Regions from separate parts of the Streptomyces sp. NBC_00094 genome, predicted to be linked through region 2. Evidence: riboswitches for the same ligand, from Rfam matches in the RefSeq annotation. Region 2 holds a riboswitch; each other region holds the start of a gene.
What was found. A riboswitch is a leader RNA that binds a small molecule or an ion and turns the genes downstream of it on or off. The one in region 2 is predicted to bind cobalamin.
Positions count from the first base shown of each region.

Region 1 (5,353 bases), 3.6 Mb from region 2:
CTCGCAGGACTCGGGGTTCTCGAGAGAGCAGGCGAGGGCGTCCGCGTCGGGGGTCGCCTGCTGGAGGGGGATGGGAGCGGCGGCCGCGGTCGACGCCTGCGCGGCGCGGGCGATCCGGGTCGCCGGGCGGGAGCGCAGGTAGTACGTCGTCTTCAGACCCTGCTTCCAGGCGTACGCGTACATCGACGACAGCTTGCCGATCGTCGGCGTCTCCAGGAACAGGTTCAGGGACTGCGACTGGTCCAGGAACGGGGTGCGGGCGGCGGCCATGTCGATCAGACCGCGCTGCGGGATCTCCCACGCCGTGCGGTACAGCTCGCGCACCTCGGCCGGGATCCAGGTGAAGCCCGCCACCGAGCCGCTGGCGTCGCGCAGCGCGTCCCGGGTCTGGGCGTCCCACACGCCGAGCCGCTTCAGCTCGTCGACCAGGTACGAGTTGACCTGGAGGAACTCGCCCGACAGCGTCTCGCGCTTGAAGAGGTTGGAGACCTGCGGCTCGATGCACTCGTAGACGCCGGCGATCGAGGCGATGGTCGCCGTCGGCGCGATCGCCAGGAGCAGGCTGTTGCGCATGCCGACCGCGGCGATCCGCTCGCGCAGGGCCGCCCAGCGCTCCGGCCAGTTCAGCTCGACGTCGTAGTGGTCCGGGTGCAGGACACCGCGGGCCGTACGGGTCTTCTCCCAGGCCGGGAGCGGGCCGCTGCGCTCGGCGAGGTCGGCGGAGGCCTCGTACGCGGCGAGCATGATCCGCTCCGCGATACGGGTGGACAGCGCGCGCGCCTCGGGGGAGTCGAAGGGCAGCTTCAGCTGGAAGAAGACGTCCTGGAGGCCCATCGCGCCCAGGCCCACCGGCCGCCAGCGGGCGTTGGAACGCCCGGCCTGCTCGGTCGGGTAGAAGTTGATGTCGACGACCCGGTCGAGGAAGGTGACGGCCGTACGGACGGTCGCGTCGAGCCGCTCCCAGTCGATGTCCCCGCCGACCACGAACGAACCCAGGTTCACCGAACCGAGGTTGCAGACGGCCGTCTCGCCGTCGTTCGTGACCTCGATGATCTCGGTGCACAGGTTCGAGGAGTGGACGACCGTGCCGGGCTCGGCGGTCTGGTTGGCCGTCCGGTTCGAGGCGTCCTTGAAGGTCATCCAGCCGTTGCCGGTCTGGGCCAGGGTCCGCATCATCCGGCCGTAGAGGTCGCGGGCCGGCATCGTCTTGCGGGCCAGGCCCTTGGCCTCGGCGGCGCGGTAGGCCGCGTCGAACTCCTCGCCCCACAGGTCGACGAGCTCGGGCACGTCCGCCGGGGAGAAGAGCGACCACTTGGCGTCGGCGTTGACCCGGCGCATGAACTCGTCCGGGATCCAGTGCGCCAGGTTGAGGTTGTGCGTACGGCGCTGGTCCTCGCCCGTGTTGTCGCGGAGCTCCAGGAACTCCTCGATGTCCGCGTGCCAGGTCTCCAGGTAGACGGCGGCGGCGCCCTTGCGTCGGCCGCCCTGGTTCACGGCGGCGACGGAGGCGTCGAGGGTCTTGAGGAACGGGACGATGCCGTTGGAGTGCCCGTTGGTGCCCCGGATCAGCGAACCGCGCGCGCGGATGCGGGAGTAGGAGAGCCCGATGCCGCCGGCGTGCTTGGAGAGGCGCGCGACCTGGTGGTAGCGGTCGTAGATGGAGTCCAGCTCGTCCTGCGGGGAGTCGAGGAGGTAGCAGGAGGACATCTGCGGGTGGCGGGTGCCGGAGTTGAACAGCGTGGGGGAGGACGGCAGGTAGTCCAGACGGCTCATCAGGCCGTACAGCGCGCCGACCTCGTCGAGCGCGCGGACGCTCTCGTCCTCGGCCAGGCCGCAGGCCACGCGCAGCATGAAGTGCTGCGGGGTCTCGATCACCTTGCGGGTGATCGGGTGACGCAGCAGGTAGCGCGAGAAGAGGGTGCGCAGACCGAAGTAGCCGAAGCGGTCGTCGGCGGCGCCGTCGACGGTCGCGTCGAGCCGGTCCGCGTGCAGCGCCACGAAGTCGGCGGTGCGGTCGGCGATCAGGCCCTCGCGGTGGCCGACGGCCACGGAGGCCGAGAAGGAGACCGCGCCCTGGCCGGCCGCCTCGTCGGCGATCGTGATCGTCAGGAGCCGGGCCGCGAGCCGGGAGTAGGCCGGGTCCTCGGAGATGAGCCCCGCGGCCGCCTCGGTGGCCAGCTCGCGCAGTTCCGCCTCGTCCGCCGTGGCGCTGCGGCCGCGGAGGGCGGCGGCGGCGACCTTGCCGGGGTCGGTGTCGGGGAGGTCGGCGGTGAGATCGGTCAGGGTCCGCAGCAGCACGGTGCCGGGTCCGTCGCTCTCGATCGCCGTGGCCGGATCGGCGGGCGCGATGGTCACGTGGGGGCTCTCCCTCGCTCGGCTCGGGGCCGCGGCGGGGGAAGGCGGGCAGGCGGCCGTCCGTACGCCGGACGCGCCGCGTCCACCGGCCCACTCCGCGAGGCCCGGACGTCAGTGACACCCGGAACGGACGGACCGGGCGCGCTGTCGGCAGGTCCTCGGACTCACCTCGTACGCGCGTATGGGTACGAAGCACACCGTTGCGGGACAGTTCCGGATTCGCGCCGGATTTCCCTGCGTCGACAGCGAGGTCGAGCATACATGTGGGGGGCGCCGCTCATCGCACCCCCCACATGTTGTGTCGTCCCGTGGGTCAGAACTCCAGGGCGTACGTCCGCAGACTGTGCCCGGGAACCGGATCCCAGTCCCGCTCGGGGGTGCGCACGAAGCCCATCCGCTCGTAGATCCGGTGCGCCGCGACCATCTTCGGGTCCGTGGAGAGCACGAGCCGCGCGCAGCCCGGCAGAGCCCGCGCCCGGTCCGCGCAGAAGCGTACGAGCGCCTCTCCGACGCCCCTGCCGCGGGCCTTCGGGGAGACCACCAGCATCCGGAACTCGGCCTCGCCGGCGACGGCGATGTCCGCCCAGGTGGTGGCGCCGGGGGCGAAGGTCACCCCGCCGATGATCCCGTCCTCCGCGTCGACGGCGACGAGCACCTCGGCCTCGCGGGCCCGCCGGGCCGTGTCCCGGAGCACGTCCAGGTAGAAGTCGTCGGCCCCGTGCAGCAGCAGCCCGTCGTTCAGGTAGGTCAGCCCGGTGAGTTCGCCGAGCTCCTCGTACTCCTCGGGCCGTACCGCCCTGATCGTGAAGTCCATGGGAGCAGTCTGCCTCGGGGCACGGGAAAGGGGCCCGGGATTTCCTGTCGGAGATCCCGGGCCCCTTCCTGCAGGTCGTACGGTCAGTGCACTCCGGCGTCGACCTTCGGGGCCTCCTTGCGGGCCGGAGCGTCGCCCGCGTCGGCCGTGTAGTCCTCGGGGGAGGTCTCGTCGACGCCCTCGGGGGCCTTGACGGCCTTGAGGACGAAGGTCAGGACGACCGTGACGACGAGGTTGAGGACGAAGGCGGTGAGGCCGATGTAGCCGATCTCGCCGATACCCGGGATCTCGGCGGAGGATCCGCCGAAGTGCTTCTGCGTCGGGCTGGCGACGCCGTACGCGGCGACCGTGCCGTAGACCATGCCGACGGCCCAGCCGGCGAGCAGCGCCCAGCGGTGGAACCAGCGGGTGAAGAGGCCGCCGACCAGCGCCGGGAAGGTCTGGAGGATCCAGATGCCGCCGAGCAGCTGGAAGTTGATCGCGACCGTCTTGTCCATGGTGAGGACGAAGGCGAGCGCGCCGACCTTCACCAGCAGCGAGACGAGCTTGGAGACCTTGGTCTCCTGGGCCGGGGTCGCGTCGGGCTTGATGAAGTCCTTGTAGATGTTGCGGGTGAAGAGGTTGGCCGCGGCGATCGACATGATCGCGGCCGGGACGAGCGCGCCGATGCCGATCGCGGCGAAGGCGACGCCCGCGAACCAGTCCGGGAACATGGTCTCGAAGAGCTGCGGGATGGCGAGCTGGCCGTTCTTGACCTGGATCCCGGCGGCGATCGCCATGAAGCCGAGCAGCGCGAGCAGGCCCAGCATCAGCGAGTACAGCGGCAGGATCGTGGTGTTGCGGCGGATCACCTCACGGCTGCGCGAGGACAGCGTCGCCGTGATCGAGTGCGGGTACATGAAGAGCGCGAGCGCCGAGCCGAGCGCCAGCGTCGCGTACGTCCACTGGCCCGCCTCGCCGGGGACCAGCGTGCCGCGCGGCTTGCCGGTCGCCGGGTTGGTCTGCGCGTAGGCCTCGCCGGCCTTGGCGAAGATCTCGTCGAAGCCGCCGAGCTTGATCGGGATGTAGATGATCGCCACGGCGATGACGATGTAGATCAGGGTGTCCTTGACGAAGGCGATGAGCGCGGGCGCGCGCAGCCCCGAGGAGTACGTGTACGCCGCGAGGACGCCGAAGGCGATGAGCAGCGGCAGGTCCTTGATGAACCAGTGGGTGGTCTCGCCGCCGCCGACGCCCATCACGTCCAGGACGGCCTGGATGCCGACGAGCTGGAGCGCGATGTACGGCATGGTGGCGAGGATGCCGGTGACCGCCACCGCGAGCGACAGGCCCTTGGAGCCGAAGCGGCCGCGCACGAAGTCGGAGGTGGTGACGTATCCGTGCTTGTGCGAGACCGACCAGAGGCGCGGCAGGAAGGTGAAGATCAGCGGGTAGACCAGGATCGTGTACGGGACGGCGAAGAAGCCGGCCGCGCCCGCCGCGTAGATGGCCGCGGGAACGGCCACGAAGGTGTAGGCCGTGTAGAGGTCGCCGCCGAGCAGGAACCAGGTCACCCAGGTGCCGAACGACCGGCCGCCCAGGCCCCATTCGTCGAGGCTGTTCTCGTTCTCGGCCTTGCGCCAGCGCGAGGCCAGGAAGCCCATGACCGTGACGCCCAGGAAGAACAGGATGAAGACGGCGAGTGCCACGCCGTTCACGCCGGTCACGTCCTTCATCGCGCGTCACCTCCCTTACGGGCACGCTGGTCCAGCTGCCACAGCTTGTACGCGATCATGGTGAGAACGGTGGAGATCAGCACCCAGAGCATCTGGTACCAGTAGAAGAACGGGATGCCGGCGAAGAGCGGCTCCGTCTTCGCGTAGGAACTCACCCAGAGCATCGCCACGAACGGCGCGAACAGACAGAGCGCGATCACCACCCGTAGGGGGGTGATGGTCGGTTGTTTCCCTTGTGTCGCTTCTGACATGGCGATTCGTCCCCTCGCTGATCACCTCGGTAATGGTGGGGAAATCTAGGGGACGCCTACGCTCCACGGAACCCCTGTCCGCATAACGGAAGCGTTTTCCTTGGGTGATGGCGCCGGGAACGCCGAACGGCCGCACCCCCGCCGGGTGCGGCCGTTCATGTCGTACGAGAGCGTTCGCCCGGCATCGGCCGGGCGCGGTCGGCCTCGCTCAGTCGGTG
Region 1 covers NZ_JAPEMB010000001.1:5,416,566-5,421,918, forward strand. The annotation lists gene OG580_RS24190 (ribonucleoside-diphosphate reductase subunit alpha) at 1-2,355, opposite strand, end outside; cobalamin riboswitch at 2,487-2,631, opposite strand; gene OG580_RS24195 (GNAT family N-acetyltransferase) at 2,669-3,169, opposite strand; gene mctP (monocarboxylate uptake permease MctP) at 3,253-4,884, opposite strand; gene OG580_RS24205 (DUF3311 domain-containing protein) at 4,881-5,135, opposite strand; gene OG580_RS24210 (GntR family transcriptional regulator) at 5,344-5,353, opposite strand, start outside.
Region 1: linked by a shared signal. The riboswitch ahead of OG580_RS24190 (ribonucleoside-diphosphate reductase subunit alpha) and the one ahead of OG580_RS07865 (cobalamin biosynthesis protein) in region 2 are both predicted to bind cobalamin.

Region 2 (5,353 bases):
TCGTCCGCCCAGCGCGCGGCGAACACGGCCGGGTCGTCCTCGAAGGAGAGCCGCCGTCGGACGACCTCGACCCGCTGCTCGGGCACGCGGGAGGCGGCGACCTCGACGGTCAGCCCGAACCGGTCGAGCAACTGGGGCCGCAGCTCGCCCTCTTCGGGGTTCATGGTCCCGACGAGCAGGAAGCGGGCGGCGTGCCGTACGGAGACGCCCTCGCGCTCCACGTGGGAGGCGCCCATGGCGGCGGCGTCGAGGAGGTGGTCGATCAGGTGATCGCTCAGCAGGTTGACCTCGTCGACGTAGAGGATGCCCCGATGGGCCGCCGCGAGGAGCCCCGGCTCGAAGGCCTTCACGCCCTCGGCGAGCGCCTTCTCGATGTCGAGCGCGCCGACGAGCCGGTCCTCGGAGGCGCCGACGGGCAACTCGACCATCCGCGCGGCCCGTTCGGCCCCGGGGGCGGCGGCGTGCGGACCGTCGGGGCAGCCGGGGTCGGGCGAGACCGGATCGCAGCTGAAGCGGCAGCCCGCCACCACCGGTACCACCGGCAGCAGATCGGCGAGCGCGCGGACGGCGGTGGACTTGGCGGTCCCCTTCTCGCCCCGGACGAGCACACCGCCCACCGCCGGACTGACCGCGTTCAGCAGCAGCGCGAGCCGCAGATCGTCCATGCCGACGACGGCCGTGAACGGATACCGGGTGCTCATCGGTTGGTCACTCCCTCAAGTTTGATTCGCTGCTGCATCAGGCCCACCGGCCCGAAGGCCGCCGACGGCGGGCAACCACCCACGGGCGCGTTCACGGCGCACCCGGCGGCACGAACGGCAGCCCCGCCGGGGCCCCCTCCTCGATCAGCCGCAGCAGCGCGTCCGTGTCCGCGTGCTCCTCGATCAGATCGCCGAGCCGGTCCAGCTGCTCTTCCCGCAGCGTGCCGAACGACGTGTCCGGGGCCGGCACGAACCGCCGCCCCGCCGCCGCCGCGACCTCCCGCAGGAACGCCCGGCGGAACCCGTCGCTCTCCAGCGAGCCGTGCCAGTGCGTGCCCCACACGGAGCCGACCCGGCAGCCGTCCAGGAACGGCTCTCCACCGTCCACCGAGGCGACGCCGTGGTGGATCTCGTACCCCTCGACCCGTTCCCCGAGCGCCTCGCCGACCGGCCGGGCGAGGGTCTTCTCGGGCGCGAACCGCACCCGTACGGGCAGCAGCCCGAGCCCGGCGACGGCTCCCGCCTTCGACTCGACGTCGTCCTCGATGTGCTCACCGAGCACCTGGAAGCCGCCGCAGATCCCGAGCACCGGCCGCCCCTCGGCCGCGCGCCGCGCGAGCTCGTCCGCGAGCCCCCGCTCCCGCAGCCACGCGAGGGCCTTCACCGTCCCCCGGGTGCCCGGCACGACGACGAGGTCCGCGTCGACGAGCTCCTCCGGCCGGTCCACGAACCGGACGACGACGCCCGGCTCGGCGGCCAGCGCGTCCACGTCCGTGAAGTTCGACATGAGCGGTACGGCGCAGACGGCGACCCGCAGCACGTCCGCGCCGACCGGCGGCGCGACGACGGACTCGCGCACGGTGCCGCGCAGCGAGACCCGGAGCCCGTCCTCCTCGTCGATGCCGAGCCCGTGCGCGTACGGCAGGACACCGTAGGTCCGGCGCCCGGTCAGCCCGTGCAGCATGTCGAGCCCGGGCTCCAGGAGGGTCACGTCACCCCGGAACTTGTTCACGAGGTAGCCCGCGATCAGCTCCTGGTCCTCCGGCGCGAGCAGCGCCGTCGTCCCGAAGAACTGCGCGAAGACCCCGCCCCGGTCGATGTCCCCGACCACCACGACGGGCAGCCGCGCGGCCCGTGCGATGCCCATGTTCACGATGTCCGTGCGCCGCAGGTTGATCTCGGCCGGACTGCCCGCCCCCTCGCAGATCACGGCGTCGTACATGCCCCGGAGTTCCTCCAGGCACGCCATCACCGGCTCGAAGAGTTCCTTCTGCCGCCCTCCGTGGTAGCCCCGGGCGCTGAGCTCGCCCACCGGCTTGCCCATCAGGACGACCTGGCTGGAGCGGTCGCTGCCCGGCTTGAGTAGCACCGGGTTCATGAGCGCGGTCGGCTCGACCCGGGCGGCCTGCGCCTGCATGGCCTGGGCCCGCCCGATCTCGGCGCCCTCGCGGGTCACGAAGGAGTTCAGGGACATGTTCTGCCCCTTGAACGGCGCCACCTTCAGGCCCTTGCGGACCAGCCAGCGGCAGATGCCGGCCGTCACGACGCTCTTGCCGGCGTCGGACGTGGTCCCGGCGACAAGCAGGCCCCCACCCCTCATGCGTTCCTCCGCTTCATGGCACCGATGATCAGACGGCCGCCGACACAGGCGGCCAGGGTCAGCGCGGTCACCCGGCGGGAGAGCCGGACCGCCCGTTCGATGTCGGCGACCTCGACGGGCCGCCCTTCCCCGTTGAGCACGGGCCGGTGCTCGACCCGCCCGGCGTACGAGAGGGTGCCCCCGAGCCGTACGCCGAGAGCGCCCGCGAAGGAGGCCTCGACGGGCCCCGCGTTGGGGCTCGGGTGCTTCTCCGCGTCCGCCCGCCAGGCCCGTACGGCGCCCCGCGGATTCCCTCCGGCGAGCGTCGCGGCGGCGGCCGTCAGCCGGGCCCCGGGCCAGCCGGCCACGTCGTCGAGCCGGGCCGAGGCCCAGCCGAAGCGGCGGTGGCGCGGGGACTTGTGGCCGACCATCGCGTCGAGGGTGTTGACGGCCCGGAAGGCGACGAGGCCCGGCACGCCCGCGACGGCGCCCCAGAAGAGGGCGCCGACCACGGCGTCGGAGGTGTTCTCGGCGACGGACTCGACGACCGCGCGGGCCATCGCGGGACCGTCCAGGGACTGCGGGTCGCGCCCGCACAGGTGCGGCAGCCGCTCGCGGGCCACCTCCAGGTCCCCGACGGCGAGCGCCCCGCCGATCGCGCGGGCCTCCCGCCCCAGGGTCGTACCGCCGACGACGGCCCAGACGGAGGCGGCGGTCAGCGCCACGGCGGCGGCCGGCCGGTCCCGTACGACCCGGGTGGCGAGCGCGCCGAGGGCGGCGGTGGAGCCGACGCAGACGGCGGTGTGCAGGGCGCCCCAGCCGCGGTGGTCGTGGTGGAGGCGCTGCTCGACGGCGGCGGCAGCGCGGCCGAAGACGGCGACGGGGTGTCCGCGGCGGGGGTCGCCGACGAGCTGGTCGACGGCGAGCCCGAGGGCGGCGCCGTACGCGAACCCGTCCCGGGAGAGGCGGCTGGATCTGATGCGGCCGGGCATGGCGCATGTCCTCACTCAGGGTCCGCGCCCTGGATCGACGTGACGGGCGGCGAGAGTTCCTGACTCCCGGACCCTTCGGATCCGGTCACAGTGGCGGGACCGCGCCGGATTCGCACCGGACTTCCTCTGCTGCCGCCGTAATGGCCTCGGCAGTCCACCACGCTCCGCGAACACCCGTCAACCCACCCTTGACCTGCGACGGGTCACTGTGCGAAGCACCACAAACACGGCGGCCGGGCGGCCCGCACCCGAAGGTGCGGACCGCCCGGCCGCCGTGAGAGAGGGGACCGTCAGACGACGATCAGGTAGATGCCGTACGCCACGGCCGCCAGGCACAGGGCGAAGCAGGCGTACGCGCCGGTCCGGGCCATCGTGGCCGAACCGCCCTGGGCGGCGGCCTGCTCCTGCTTGGAGAGGCCGATGATGCCGAGGGTGAAGAGGCCCACGAGGGCGACGGTCGCCACGAGGCTGACTCCGAAGACGGAGCCGAGAGCTGCCCAGTCGATCTTCATGTCGTTGGTTCCTTACACCGCTGCGGCGGGGGCCGGGGGAGCGGCCGGGTCCGTGGGAACCGGCGAGGGGATGGTGGTCTTCAGGTCCTCGTCCGCGACGGCGGCGACGGAGCCGGCGGCCGGCGGCGGGGTGACGGCCGCGATGGCGGTGGTCACCACACCCGCGGGCTCGGACCCGCCGTCGAGGTCGTCGTCGTCGGTGACGTTGTGGTGGTCGACCGGCTTGCGGCGGGACAGCGCCCAGATGACGGCCGAGCCGGAGACCAGCAGGACCGCGACGGCGGCGATGCCCCAGGGGCCCTGCTTGGTGAGGAACTCGGCACCGGCGCCGACCAGGCCCGCGGCGGGCAGGGTCAGACCCCAGGCGACGAACATCCGGGTGGCGGTCGACCAGCGGACGACACCGCCCTTGCGGCCGAGGCCGGCACCCATCACGGCACCCGAGCAGGACTGGGTGGTGGAGAGGGAGAAGCCGAGGTGCGAGGAGGCCAGGATGACCGTCGCGGCGCTGGTCTGGGCGGCGAAGCCCTGCTGCGGCTGGAGGTCGGTGAGGCCCTTGCCCATGGTGCGGATGATGCGCCAGCCACCGAGGTAGGTGCCGAGCGCGATCGCGACACCGGCGGCGACGATGACCCAGAGGGGCGGGTTGGAGCCGGGGGCGACGACACCCTGGGTGACCAGGGCGAGGGTGATGATGCCCATCGTCTTCTGGGCGTCGTTGGTGCCGTGGGCGAGGGAGACGAGACCGGCGGAGGCGATCTGGCCGACCCGGTAGCCCTTGGCGGTGTGCTTCGTGTCGGTGTTGGCGCCGATCTTGTACGTCAGCCTGGTGGCCAGCATCGCGGCGAGACCGGCGACGAGCGGCGCGGCGACGGCGGGGATGAGGACCTTGGTGACGATGGTGGGGCCGTTCACGGCCGACCAGCCGGCCGACATGACCGCGGCGCCGATGAGGCCGCCGAAGAGGGCGTGGGAGGAGCTGGACGGCAGGCCCAGGAGCCAGGTCAGCAGGTTCCACAGGATGGCGCCCACGAGCGCCGCGAAGATCACTTCTGTGCGAATGCCCTCTTCGTTGATGATCCCGCCGGAGATCGTCTTGGCGACCTCCACGGACAGGAACGCCCCGACGAGGTTCAGCACGGCGGACATGGCCACCGCCGTCTTGGGCTTGAGTGCACCGGTCGAGATGGTCGTGGCCATCGCGTTGGCGGTGTCGTGGAAACCGTTCGTGAAATCGAACACGAGAGCTGTCACGACCACAATGGCGAGCAGCAGCGTGATGTGTTCCATTTACCCAGGCAATCGTTTGACGTCAGTGGCTCGACGAACGTAGGCAACCTGAGTGAACGGAAGGTGAACTGGGTCGGGCGACGTGGTGTCCCCATCCGGTGTCAAGAGATTCCGCTTAGCGCCCGGACGGCGACGCCGTCCACGATGCGGTCACCCCGCAACCCCGGGTAATCCGGGCGATCGCGGGGCATCCGCGACGTGACCCGGTTCCTCCCCCGCCACCCGGTTCCGCCCCCTGGACCGAACCATCCGACCGGGGGACCCCGTCGAGGAGACCCA
Region 2 covers NZ_JAPEMB010000001.1:1,820,874-1,826,226, reverse strand. The annotation lists gene OG580_RS07875 (putative cobaltochelatase) at 1-701, opposite strand, end outside; gene OG580_RS07870 (cobyric acid synthase) at 793-2,301, opposite strand; gene OG580_RS07865 (cobalamin biosynthesis protein) at 2,298-3,272, opposite strand; cobalamin riboswitch at 3,306-3,438, opposite strand; gene OG580_RS07860 (hypothetical protein) at 3,563-3,784, opposite strand; gene OG580_RS07855 (inorganic phosphate transporter) at 3,797-5,074, opposite strand.

Region 3 (5,353 bases), 5.8 Mb from region 2:
AGGGGAACCGGCTGGTGTGCCGTCGTGGCAGAGCGGCGTGAAGCTCGACGAGATCGCGGTCGATGTCGTCCGGCCCGTGGAGTTCCACGTCGGCGAAGTGCCAGGGGTCTCCCGGGCGGGGGAGCAGCCTGACCTCGGCGTGCCGGTCCCTGTGCGCTGCGGCGACCCGCAGACCGAACAGGGCGGCGCCGCAGCCGAGGTGGAGGGCGCGGTGGTCGGGGTCCTCGTGAGGCATGCCGCGCAGCGGATCGCCATGCAGCTCGATGATGCCGGCGTCCGCCCTGCAGACGAACTTCCAGGGCTGTGCGTTGTGCATCGAGGGGGCCGTGACGGCGTCCTTCACCAACGACGTCACGAGGGGTGGGGTGAGATCGGTGGGGGACACGATGGGTCCTGTCTGTGAGGAGTCACCAGGAGATGTCGTGCGCAGTCCGTCACAAGGATTGTCCGTCAAGAAGCATCCGCATGGGCACTGGGAGGATCTCTTCGAGATCGTCCTCGGTGGCCGGTACGTGCTGCTGGACTCCGCGATGGGCGGGAGCGACGTCGACGAGGCGGACGTCCTCCGTGTCGACATCCCGGAGGGGCGGTATCGAGTGCAGTCCCTGGTGATCGCTCCGAGCGACGAGGCGGAGTTCCGGTTCGACCGGCTCGTCTCCGTAGACGTTACGCGTCAGGGTGCCCTGGGTGGTGTCCTCGATGATCCAGGGCGGCTCGTCGGAGTCGTCCCCGTAATGGTTGAGCTTGCTGGTCGAGTTGGCCCAGGTGCCGTCGGGCTGCTTCGTCTCGGTGGTGAACGCGGTGAAGCGGTGTGCCGGGTCGAGGCTCCGGGACTGGCGCTTGTCGCCCACCGCCAGGCCTTCCGCCGGGCCCGCGACCGGCGGGACATCGGGGCGTCGCCCATTTCATCTGCCGTACATGGAAACGGTGTTCCCGCTCGCCTACTCTCGTCGCCATGGCAGCAGGAATCCTCACTGCGCGCCGCCACGTCGACCAAGGTCACGTGGCGAGCGCCCTGTGTACGGTCGCCCCGGCGCGCTGAACGCGCCCTCTCCCCCCACGGGATCCCCACCTGGCGCCCCCGCCTGACTCCCGTCTCTTCCCTTCCGCATCGCGGCCGACGGCTCGTCCCTCGTCCGTTCGTCCGCCGTGCCCCCATGCGCAGACGCCCCAGGAGGAATGGACATCATGAGCGAGAACCAGCGCCCGCCGGTGAGCCGACGAGGCTTTCTCGGCGGTGCCGCCGCCGTCGCGGCCGCGACCGCCGTACCCGCCCTCGCGCAGGTCGCCGGAGCCGGGCCCGCCGCTGCCGCCGGCCGTCCGAACATCCTGCTGATCGTCACCGACGACCAGCCCAAGCACACCGAGTGGGCCCTGCCCAAGACCGTCGCCTGGCTCGCCGACCAGGGCGTGAGGTTCACCAACGGCCATGTCACCACGCCGCTGTGCTCGCCCTCGCGCTCCAGCGTGTTCTCCGGCCGTCACGCCCACAACCACGGCGTGCGCAACAACAAGGCCTCGCACGCGCTCGACCAGAGCACCACCGTGCAGAAGTACCTCAAGCAGGCGGGCTACCGCACCGGCCTGTTCGGCAAGTACCTCAACTCCTGGACCCTGGCGGACAACCCGCCGCACTTCGAGGAGTTCGCCCTCCTCCAGCCCGGATACGTCGACGCCCAGTGGAACGTCGACGGCGCCGTCCAGACGATCGACGGCTACACCACCACCATCGTCAAGAACCGCACGCTGAAATTCCTCGACAAGGCCGCCACCGACCCCCGGCCCTGGTTCGCGTACGTCACGCCCTACGCCTCCCACGGCCCCCGCACCCCCGAGGCGAAGTACGCCGGCACCCCGGTCCCGGAGTGGAACGGCCGCCCCTCCGTGCCCGAGAACGACCGCAGCGACAAGCCGGCCTACATCAGGAACGCGACCGGCACCCTCGCCGACGGCCGGACCATCCGCGCCCAGCAGCTGCGCACCCTGCTCTCCGTCGATGACGCGGTGCAGGCGTTCAAGGACAAGCTCCAGGCCCTGGGGCAGCTGGACGACACCCTCGTCATCTACATCGGCGACAACGGCTTCGGCTGGGGGGATCACGGCTGGACCGCCAAGTCGGTGCCCTACCGCCCGGCCCACGAGGTGCCGTTCTACCTCTCCTGGCCGGCCGGCGGGCTGGGCGCGGGAACGGTGGACGACCGCATCGTCGCCAACATCGACATCGCGCCGACCGTCCTCGACGCGGCCGGCATCACCCCGAGCGCCCCGCAGGACGGCCGGTCCCTGCTCACGACCCACAGCCGTGACCACCTGCTGGTGGAATGGTGGAAGCAGGGCACCGGCACCGGTGGGGCGCCCACCTGGTCCTCGTACGTGGCCAAGGACAAGCAGTACACGGAGTACTACGACCTGACGACCGACGTGAACGGCACCGTGTCCGGCACCGGCCAGGTGAAGTTCCGCGAGTACTACGACCTGGTGGACGACCCGTACCAGCTGACCAACAAGCTGTATCAGGCCACACCGGCCCAGGAGCAGGCTCTCGGCGTCCCCGCCCTGGCCGCCCGGCTCGCCGCCGACCGAGTGTCCTGACCCGCACGCGGTACCGCAGGCGGGCCCCCGTGCCTCGCGACACGGGGGCCCGCCGCCCATCGGGTGCGGCTACGTCTCCAGGAGGCCGGGGACGGGACGCGGCCGGCCGTCGGCGTCGATGGCGACGAAGCTCAGCCGGGCGGTGGCCATTTCCGTGGCGGGGCTGGTGGTGACGTTCCAGCGTTCGGCGGTGACCTGGACGGCGACGGTCATGGAGGTACGGCCGGCGCGTTCGAGCGTGGCGTGGACGGTGAGCAGGTCGCCCGTGCGGGCCGGGGCGAGGAACGTCATCCGGTCCACGGAGACCGTGACGGCGGGGCCGTCCGCGTGCCGGCCGGCCGACGCGGCCGCCGCGTCGTCGATGAGCTTCATGACCACGCCGCCGTGGATGGTCCCGTACAGGTTGGTGTCGTGCTCGCTCATGATGTGGGCGAGGGTCACACGGGAGTCGGCTGGCGCCTTGTGGGCCCGGGTGCCTGTGGTGATGTCCGCGGTCACGGAACTCTCCTTCGCGAGTCGTGTGGGGCGAGCCCGATGACGTACCGCGGACGCGAAGGAACGGCGGGCACGAGAGTGCCCGCTGCCGCCGACCCGCCCACGAGGCCACCGAGATGTCCGTGCGCATCCGTCGCGCACGGGCAGTGGCAGGTCTTCGGACTCGCGGGCACGCCGACGTACGCATGGCACGTACGGGGCATCTACTGGCCGTCGCTTCCCGGACCCGTTCGGGTCCAGTGCGTATGACGGCGGTCGTTCCCGCTCACCGCTGCGGGGCAGTCCCGGATTCCCACCGGGTTCCCTCTTACGACGCATCCCGCCTGGCGGACGGGGCGAACCAGCTGCACCTCACACCCTAGGCGGTGCCTTCGCGGGATCGTTCGCCGCTCGTACGTGACGCCCACCTCACCGGGGGCCTCTCCGGGGTCAGTCCGCCGGTAGTTCCTCCGCGGGCAGCCTGCCCGCGCGCACCGCGTCGACCAGGGCCTGGTGGTCACGCTCGTTCTGGTCGGCGTACGCCTCCGCGAAGGTCGCGATCGCTCGGTCGAACGAGGTGCCGCTGCCCAGGTACGCGGCGATCGCGATCCGGTCACCGGATCGCGCGTGCGCACGAGCCAGCGTGACCCCGCACAGTTCCCCGAACGCCTGCATGTCCTTCGGCCCCATCCGCTCGGGCATGGCGATGCCCTTCCAGTCGCGCAGCTGGCGGACGTAGAAGTCGCGCTTCTTGCCGTCGATCCCGTCCACGCGCTCCCAGCCGAGGAAGATGTCGCTCGTGGCCTGCATCAACCGCTGGCCCGAGACCACTCGCTCGCCCTGGTTGCGGTACGTGCTCGCGCCGACGTGCGCGGCGAGCACGGAGGTGTCCGCCTCCTTGGCCTGGAGGAAGAGCGGGTCCTGATCGTCCCGGCCGAGCAGGAGGAAGATCCAGCAGCGGGTGCCGACGCTGCCGACGCCGACCACCTTGCGCGCGACGTCCACCAGTCGGTAGTCCTCCAGGAGCGTGCGCCGGTCGGAGGCGAGAGTGCGGCCGTACCGCTCGACCAGGCCGCGGAACTGGCGCTCCAGCGCGCTGCGCTCGACGTCCGGCAGCAGGTCGCCGGCCGGGACGAGCAGCGGGGGATCCGCCGCGATCCTGGGTCGGCCGTCGACCGTCTCGGTGAGCTTGTCGAAGGCCTGCAGGCTGTCGTGGGTGCGGGCCTTCGCCATCGCGTGGGTCAGGTTCCTCCGACCGCGCTTCGTTCCGTGGAGCCGTCCCGCGAGCAGGGACTCAAGGAGGTTCGCGTCGATCTTCGCGTACCAGACGTCGATGGTGCGCATACCCGCGAAGCGGATCATCGCCTCGCGGTACGCACGGACCGTGCGCCGGACGATGCGTGCGCGCTCCGCGTCGTCGAAGCCGTTCGCCCGCGCCGCGATGACGAAGCTCGTCGACAGCCGCTTGACGTCCCACTCCCAGGGGCCCGGCAACGTCTCGTCGAAGTCGTTGATGTCGAACATCAACTGCCGTTCAGGCGAGGCGAGCAGGCGGAAGTTGAGAAGGTGGGCGTCTCCGCACAGCTGGGCCGTGAGTCCCGAGCGCGGGGTGCCGGCCAGGTCGGAGGCCATGATCGCGGCGGCCCCCCGGTAGAAACGGAACGGGGACTCCGTCATTCGGGCGTACCGGATCGGTACGAGTTCGGGCACCCGTGCCGCGGACTGCGCCTCCAGGATCTCCAGGGGATCAGCCCTCTCGGGGAACGGCTTGTACTCGGCGTGACTCGATCGCGGCACGCTCCCTCGGGCTTCCTTGCCGAGGGCCGCGCGTTCCTCGGGTGTGGCGTGGGCTGCCGCGCGCATCGCCGTGGTCGGGTTCTGGGGCATCGAAGACTCTCCTGCCTGGCCCTGCGGCCGTTCGGGGTGTCCGGCACAGGGCTGGGGCCTGTCCGGCAGATCAGTCGGACAGGCCCCAGCCCGCCTGGACGGCTCCGCGGGCCTCCGCCGATGTCGGCCGCGCCGAGTAGTCGATGCCGGTGGGCCTGCTGCCGTCGGATCGTCAGTCGGAGGTGTGCGACCAGCTGGAGCACAGCGCCCAGATGATGAACACGTCGATCGCCAGGAGGGTGATCGCCCACCACGGCTGGTACGGCAGCCAGAGGAAGTTGGCGATCATGCTGAGGCCGGCCAGGCCGATGCCGGCCACCCTCGCCCAGTTCGCGCCGCTGAACAGGCCCACTCCGGTGAGAACGATGACGATCCCGAGGATGAGATGGATCCAGCCCCA
Region 3 covers NZ_JAPEMB010000001.1:7,637,535-7,642,887, forward strand. The annotation lists gene OG580_RS33690 (nitroreductase) at 1-385, opposite strand, end outside; gene OG580_RS33695 (hypothetical protein) at 435-851, opposite strand; gene OG580_RS33700 (sulfatase) at 1,189-2,592, shown strand; gene OG580_RS33705 (acyl-CoA thioesterase) at 2,662-3,090, opposite strand; cobalamin riboswitch at 3,218-3,447, opposite strand; gene OG580_RS33710 (DUF2252 domain-containing protein) at 3,517-4,953, opposite strand; gene OG580_RS33715 (hypothetical protein) at 5,126-5,353, opposite strand, start outside.
Region 3: linked by a shared signal. The riboswitch ahead of OG580_RS33705 (acyl-CoA thioesterase) and the one ahead of OG580_RS07865 (cobalamin biosynthesis protein) in region 2 are both predicted to bind cobalamin.

Region 4 (5,353 bases), 2.1 Mb from region 2:
GCGGCGGCGGCGCTCACCGAGGTGACGCCGGGGATGACGGTCGTGTCGTAGCGGTCCGCGAGCCGCTTGTGCATGTGCTGGTACGAGCCGTAGAAGAGCGGGTCGCCCTCGGCGAGGACGGCGACCGTGCGGCCGGCGTCGAGGTGGGCGGCGAGGCGGGCCGCGGCCTCCTCGTAGAAGTCGTTCAGGGCGCCGCGGTAGCCGCCGGGGTGGTCCGTGGTCTCGACGGTGAGCGGGTACATGAGCCGCTCCTCGACGTGGTCCTCGCGGATGTGCTCGGCCGCGATGGAGCGCGCTATCGAGCGGCCGTGGCGGGCCGAGTGGTAGGCGATGACGTCGGCGCCGGCGATGGCCTTCACGGCCGCGACCGTCATGAGGTTCGGGTCTCCGGGGCCGAGGCCGACCCCGTACAGCTTTCCGGTCACTGCTGGATCTCCGCTTCGTGGGCGAGGGCGTTGATCGCGGCGGCGGTCATCGCGCTGCCGCCGCGACGGCCCCGTACGACGAGGTAGTCGAGGCCGAGCGTCTGCTCGGCGAGCGCGTCCTTGGACTCGGCGGCGCCGATGAAGCCGACGGGGATGCCGAGGACGGCGGCCGGTCGGGGAGCGCCCTTCGCGATCATCTCCAGGAGGTGGAAGAGGGCGGTGGGCGCGTTGCCGATGGCGACGACGGAGCCTTCGAGGCGGTCCCGCCACAGTTCGAGCGCGGCGGCGGAGCGGGTGGTGCCCAGCTCGGCGGCGAGGCCCGGCACGGCCGGGTCGGAGAGCATGCAGATCACCTCGTTGTCGGCGGGCAGCCGCTTGCGGGTGACGCCGCTGGCGACCATCTGGGCGTCGCAGAGGATCGGGGCTCCGGCGTTCAGGGCCTCGCGGGCTTTCGCGACGACCTGGGGGGAGTACGCGATGTCCTGGACGAGGTCGGTCATGCCGCAGGCGTGGATCATCCGGACCGCCACCTGGGCGACGTCGGCGGGCAGGCCCGCGAGCTCCGCCTCGGCGCGGATCGTGGCAAAGGACCGGCGGTAGATCTCCGCCCCGTCCTTCTCGTAGTCGAACATCCTGGTGCTCTCGCTCATCTCGTCGTCGTGGTGCGGGCCGTGGTCACTGCGTCGGGCAGGGCGGTACGGGGGGTGGGGGCGCCGTCCACCAGGTAGGCGTCGTCGGCGGTGGCGACGACGTCGACCCAGGTGCCGTGCGGATGGCCGCAGCGGCGTTCGCACCCGGAGTAGTGGACGGGGAGGCCTGCGGGGGCGGGGTGCGCGGGGGCGGCGGGGTGCCCGGTGGGGCCGGGCCGCCCCGGGGTCGCGTCGGCGCGGACGTCCGCGAGGGACTTGGCGCAGCCGGGCCGCCCCGTGCAGGCGCTGACGCCCGCCCAGGGGGAGTCGGGGCGGGTGATCAGCCCGTACGAGGCGAGGGCGGCGAGCCGGTCCTCGCCCGTCGCCCCGACGACCACCGCTCCGCGCCACGGCGTGAGCCGTACCTCCTCGGCGGGCAGCAGCGCGCGCAGTTGGGCGGCGGTGAGACGGCCGAGGGGGGCCAGAACGTAGAGGGAGGCGGGGCCGATCGGGCCGGGGGTGAGGGAGGCGGGGCCGATCGGGCCGGGGGGCGTGGGAGTGAGGGGCCCGGGGGCGAGGGGCCCGGGAGTGAGGGGCGTGCCCTCGGGAAGTTCCCGGTCCGGTACGGGCTCCGCCGCGATCCCCGCGCGGGCGAGCGCGCCCGCCACGTCCGGGGCGCACCCCTCCGGCAGTTCCCGCATCCGCCAGGCCCCGTTCCCGGCCTCGCCGGCGGCGGCCAGGAAGGCTCCGGCGGCGGCGAGCGCGGCCGGGGGCGCGTCGTCCCCGCCGACCCGGAAGGCCTGCCCGCCGACGTGCAGGAGCGCGGAACCCGGCTCCACTGCGACCAAGGTCACATCTCCGCCGAGTCCCGCCACGTCTCCGCGCCCGTCGTCGAGGACGAAGAGGAATCGGCCGGAAAGCGCCGCCGCCCAGGGCTCGGCGCACAGCAGGCCGTCCAGGTCACGGGCCCACAACTGGACCTCGGGGCCGCCGAGTCCGTCGAGGCCGGCGGCGGGCGAGACCACGATGTTGCGGACGCGTTCGTGCGTGGGGGAGGGCAGCAGGCCCGCTTCCGTGAGGAGCGCGGCGAGCTCCGTGCCGCAGCCCTCGGTGAGGCCGCGCAGCTCGGCGTTCCCCCGGGAGGTGAGGCTGATCCGCCCGTCGCCGAGGGACTCCGCCGCGTACGCCAGCGTCTCGACCTGGCGAGCCGTCAGGCGCCCTGCGGGCAGCCGGAGTCGGGCCAGTCGGCCGTCGTCGGCGGCGTGCAGGCGCAGCGCCCCGGGGCAGGCGTCGCCACGGTCCCGAATGCGAGCTTCGTCCCGTTCGGGCGTCGTGGGTGGGGTGGGCGGCATGGCGGCGAGCATACCCACGGGGAACCGGCCCACCACCGGGTGTGATCCGGCCGACTCGACGGCCCGCCCCGCCCCGCGACGGCACGATCTAGGATGCAGATCGGCATGGGGTCCCAGGACCCCGGGGAGGAAGCCCGGTGAGAATCCGGCGCGGTCCCGCCACTGTGAGCCGCCCCGGGCTGTGCGCAAGCACGATCCCGGGACCGGTGAGTCAGGAACTCCCTTCCCCAAGCTCTCGGCTTCGCTCGAGCAGGGGAGGCCCCAACCCACACGACCACCCGGGGCGCGGACAACCCCGAGGAAGGGCCTGCGCACGCCATGCTTCTGCTGCTGTCGCACTCCGACACCGACCTGCTCAGCGCCCGTGCGGCGAACGCCGCCTCGGCCGGCGGACCGGTCGAGTACCGCTTCGCCAACCCCTCCCGGCTGCCCCTCGCCGAACTGCCCGGCCTCCTCGACGGCGTCGAGCTCGTCGTCGTCCGCCTCCTCGGCGGCCTCCGCTCCTGGGAGGAGGGCCTGGACGCGATCCGCGCCGCCGGGAAGCCGGTCGTCGTGCTCAGCGGCGAACAGGCCCCCGACGCCCAGCTGATGGAGACCTCGACCGTCCCCGTCGGCGTCGCCACCGAGGCGCACGCCTACCTCGCGCACGGCGGCCCCGCCAACCTGGCGCAGCTGGCCCGCTTCCTCTCCGACACGGTCCTCCTCACCGGCCACGGCTTCGAGGCCCCGGCCGCCGCCCCCACCTGGGGCCCGCTGGAGCGCACCCCGGGACGCACGGACGGCCCGACCATCGCGGTGCTCTACTACCGCGCCCACCACATGAGCGGGAACACCGCCTTCGTGGACACCCTCTGCGCGGCGATCGAGAACGCCGGCGCGCAGGCGCTCCCGCTGTACGTGGCGTCCCTGCGGGCCCCCGAGCCCGAGCTGCTCGACCGGCTCCGTACCGCCGACGCGATCGTCACGACCGTCCTCGCCGCGGGCGGCACCAAGCCCGCCGAGGCGCAGGCCGGCGGCGACGAGGAGGCCTGGGACGCGGGCGCGCTCGCCGGGCTCGACGTGCCGATCCTGCAGGCGCTGTGCCTGACCGGTTCGCGCGCGAACTGGGAGGAGAACGACGAGGGCCTGTCGCCGCTGGACGCGGCGAGCCAGGTCGCCGTGCCCGAGTTCGACGGCCGGCTCATCACCGTCCCCTTCTCCTTCAAGGAGATCGACGCGGACGGCCTGCCCGCGTACGTCGCGGACGCCGAGCGCGCGGCCCGCGTCGCCGGGATCGCCGTGCGCCACGCGCGCCTGCGTCACATCCCGAACGCCGAGAAGAAGCTGGCGCTCGTCCTCTCCGCGTACCCGACGAAGCACTCCCGCATCGGCAACGCCGTCGGTCTGGACACGCCCGCCTCCGCCGTCTCCCTCCTGCGGCGACTGATCGCGGAGGGATACGACTTCGGTCCCGCCGAGGAGCTGCCCGGTCTGGTCTCCGGCGACGGCGACGAGCTGATCTACGCCCTCATCGAGGCCGGCGGCCACGACCAGGACTGGCTGACCGAGGAGCAGCTGGCCCGCAACCCGGTCCGCATCCCGGCCGCCGACTACAAGCGCTGGTACGCCGAACTCCCCGCCGAGCTGCGTGAGTCCGTCGAGGAGCACTGGGGCCCGGCGCCCGGCGAGATGTTCCTGGACCGGTCGCGCAACCCGGAGGGCGACATCGTGCTCGCCGCCCTGCGCCGCGGGAACCTGTTGGTCCTCATCCAGCCGCCGCGCGGCTTCGGCGAGAACCCGATCGCGATCTACCACGACCCCGATCTGCCGCCGTCCCACCACTACCTGGCCGCCTACCGCTGGATCGCCGCCCGCTCCGAGGACGGCGGCTTCGGCGCCGACGCCATGGTCCACCTGGGCAAGCACGGCAACCTGGAGTGGCTGCCCGGCAAGAACGCCGGTCTGTCCGCGGCCTGCGGCCCGGACGCGGCCCTCGGTGACATCCCCCTGATCTACCCCTTCCTCGTCAACGACCCGGGCGAGGGCACGCAGGCCAAGCGGCGCGTCCACGCGACCCTCGTCGACCACCTGGTGCCGCCGATGGCGCGCGCCGAGTCGTACGGCGACATCGCGCGCCTGGAGCAGCTCCTCGACGAGTACGCGCAGATCTCGTCCATGGACCCGGGCAAGCTGCCCGCGATCCGTGCCCAGATCTGGACGCTGATCCAGGCCGCCAAGCTCGACCACGACCTGGGACTCGAGGACCGTCCGGAGGACGACGGCTTCGACGACTTCCTGCTGCACGTCGACGGCTGGCTGTGCGAGATCAAGGACGCGCAGATCAGGGACGGCCTGCACGTCCTCGGCGGGGCGCCGGAGGGCGAGGCCCGGGTCAACCTGGTCCTCTCCATCCTGCGCGCCCGGCAGATCTGGGGCGGTACGCAGGCGCTGCCGGGCCTGCGCGAGGCGCTGGGCCTGGACGAGTCGGCCATGGACCGGGCCAGGACCGACGACATCGAGGAGCGCGCCCGCCGGGTGGTCGAGGCCATGGAGGCCGTCGGCTGGTCCGTGGACGCGATCACGGACGCCGCCGTACTGGGCCTGGGCGCCCCGCCGATGGGCGGCACGGCGTACGGGATCCAGCTGGAGTCCGTGAAGACGGTCCTCCGCTTCGCCTGCGAGCAGGTCGTGCCGCGGCTCGCCGGCACCACCGACGAGCTGACCCACGCCGTGCACGCCCTGAACGGCGGCTTCGTCCCGGCGGGCCCGTCCGGCTCCCCGCTCCGCGGCCTGGTCAACGTCCTTCCGACGGGCCGGAACTTCTACTCGGTCGACCCGAAGGCCGTGCCGTCCCGGCTCGCCTGGGAGACGGGCCAGGCGCTCGCCGACTCGCTCCTGGAGCGCTACCGCACCGACAACGGCGAGTGGCCGACCTCCGTGGGCCTCTCCCTGTGGGGGACGAGCGCGA
Region 4 covers NZ_JAPEMB010000001.1:3,905,102-3,910,454, reverse strand. The annotation lists gene cobJ (precorrin-3B C(17)-methyltransferase) at 1-425, opposite strand, end outside; gene OG580_RS17125 (precorrin-8X methylmutase) at 422-1,075, opposite strand; gene OG580_RS17120 (cobalamin biosynthesis protein CobG) at 1,072-2,418, opposite strand; cobalamin riboswitch at 2,497-2,646, shown strand; gene cobN (cobaltochelatase subunit CobN) at 2,725-5,353, shown strand, end outside.
Region 4: linked by a shared signal. The riboswitch ahead of cobN (cobaltochelatase subunit CobN) and the one ahead of OG580_RS07865 (cobalamin biosynthesis protein) in region 2 are both predicted to bind cobalamin.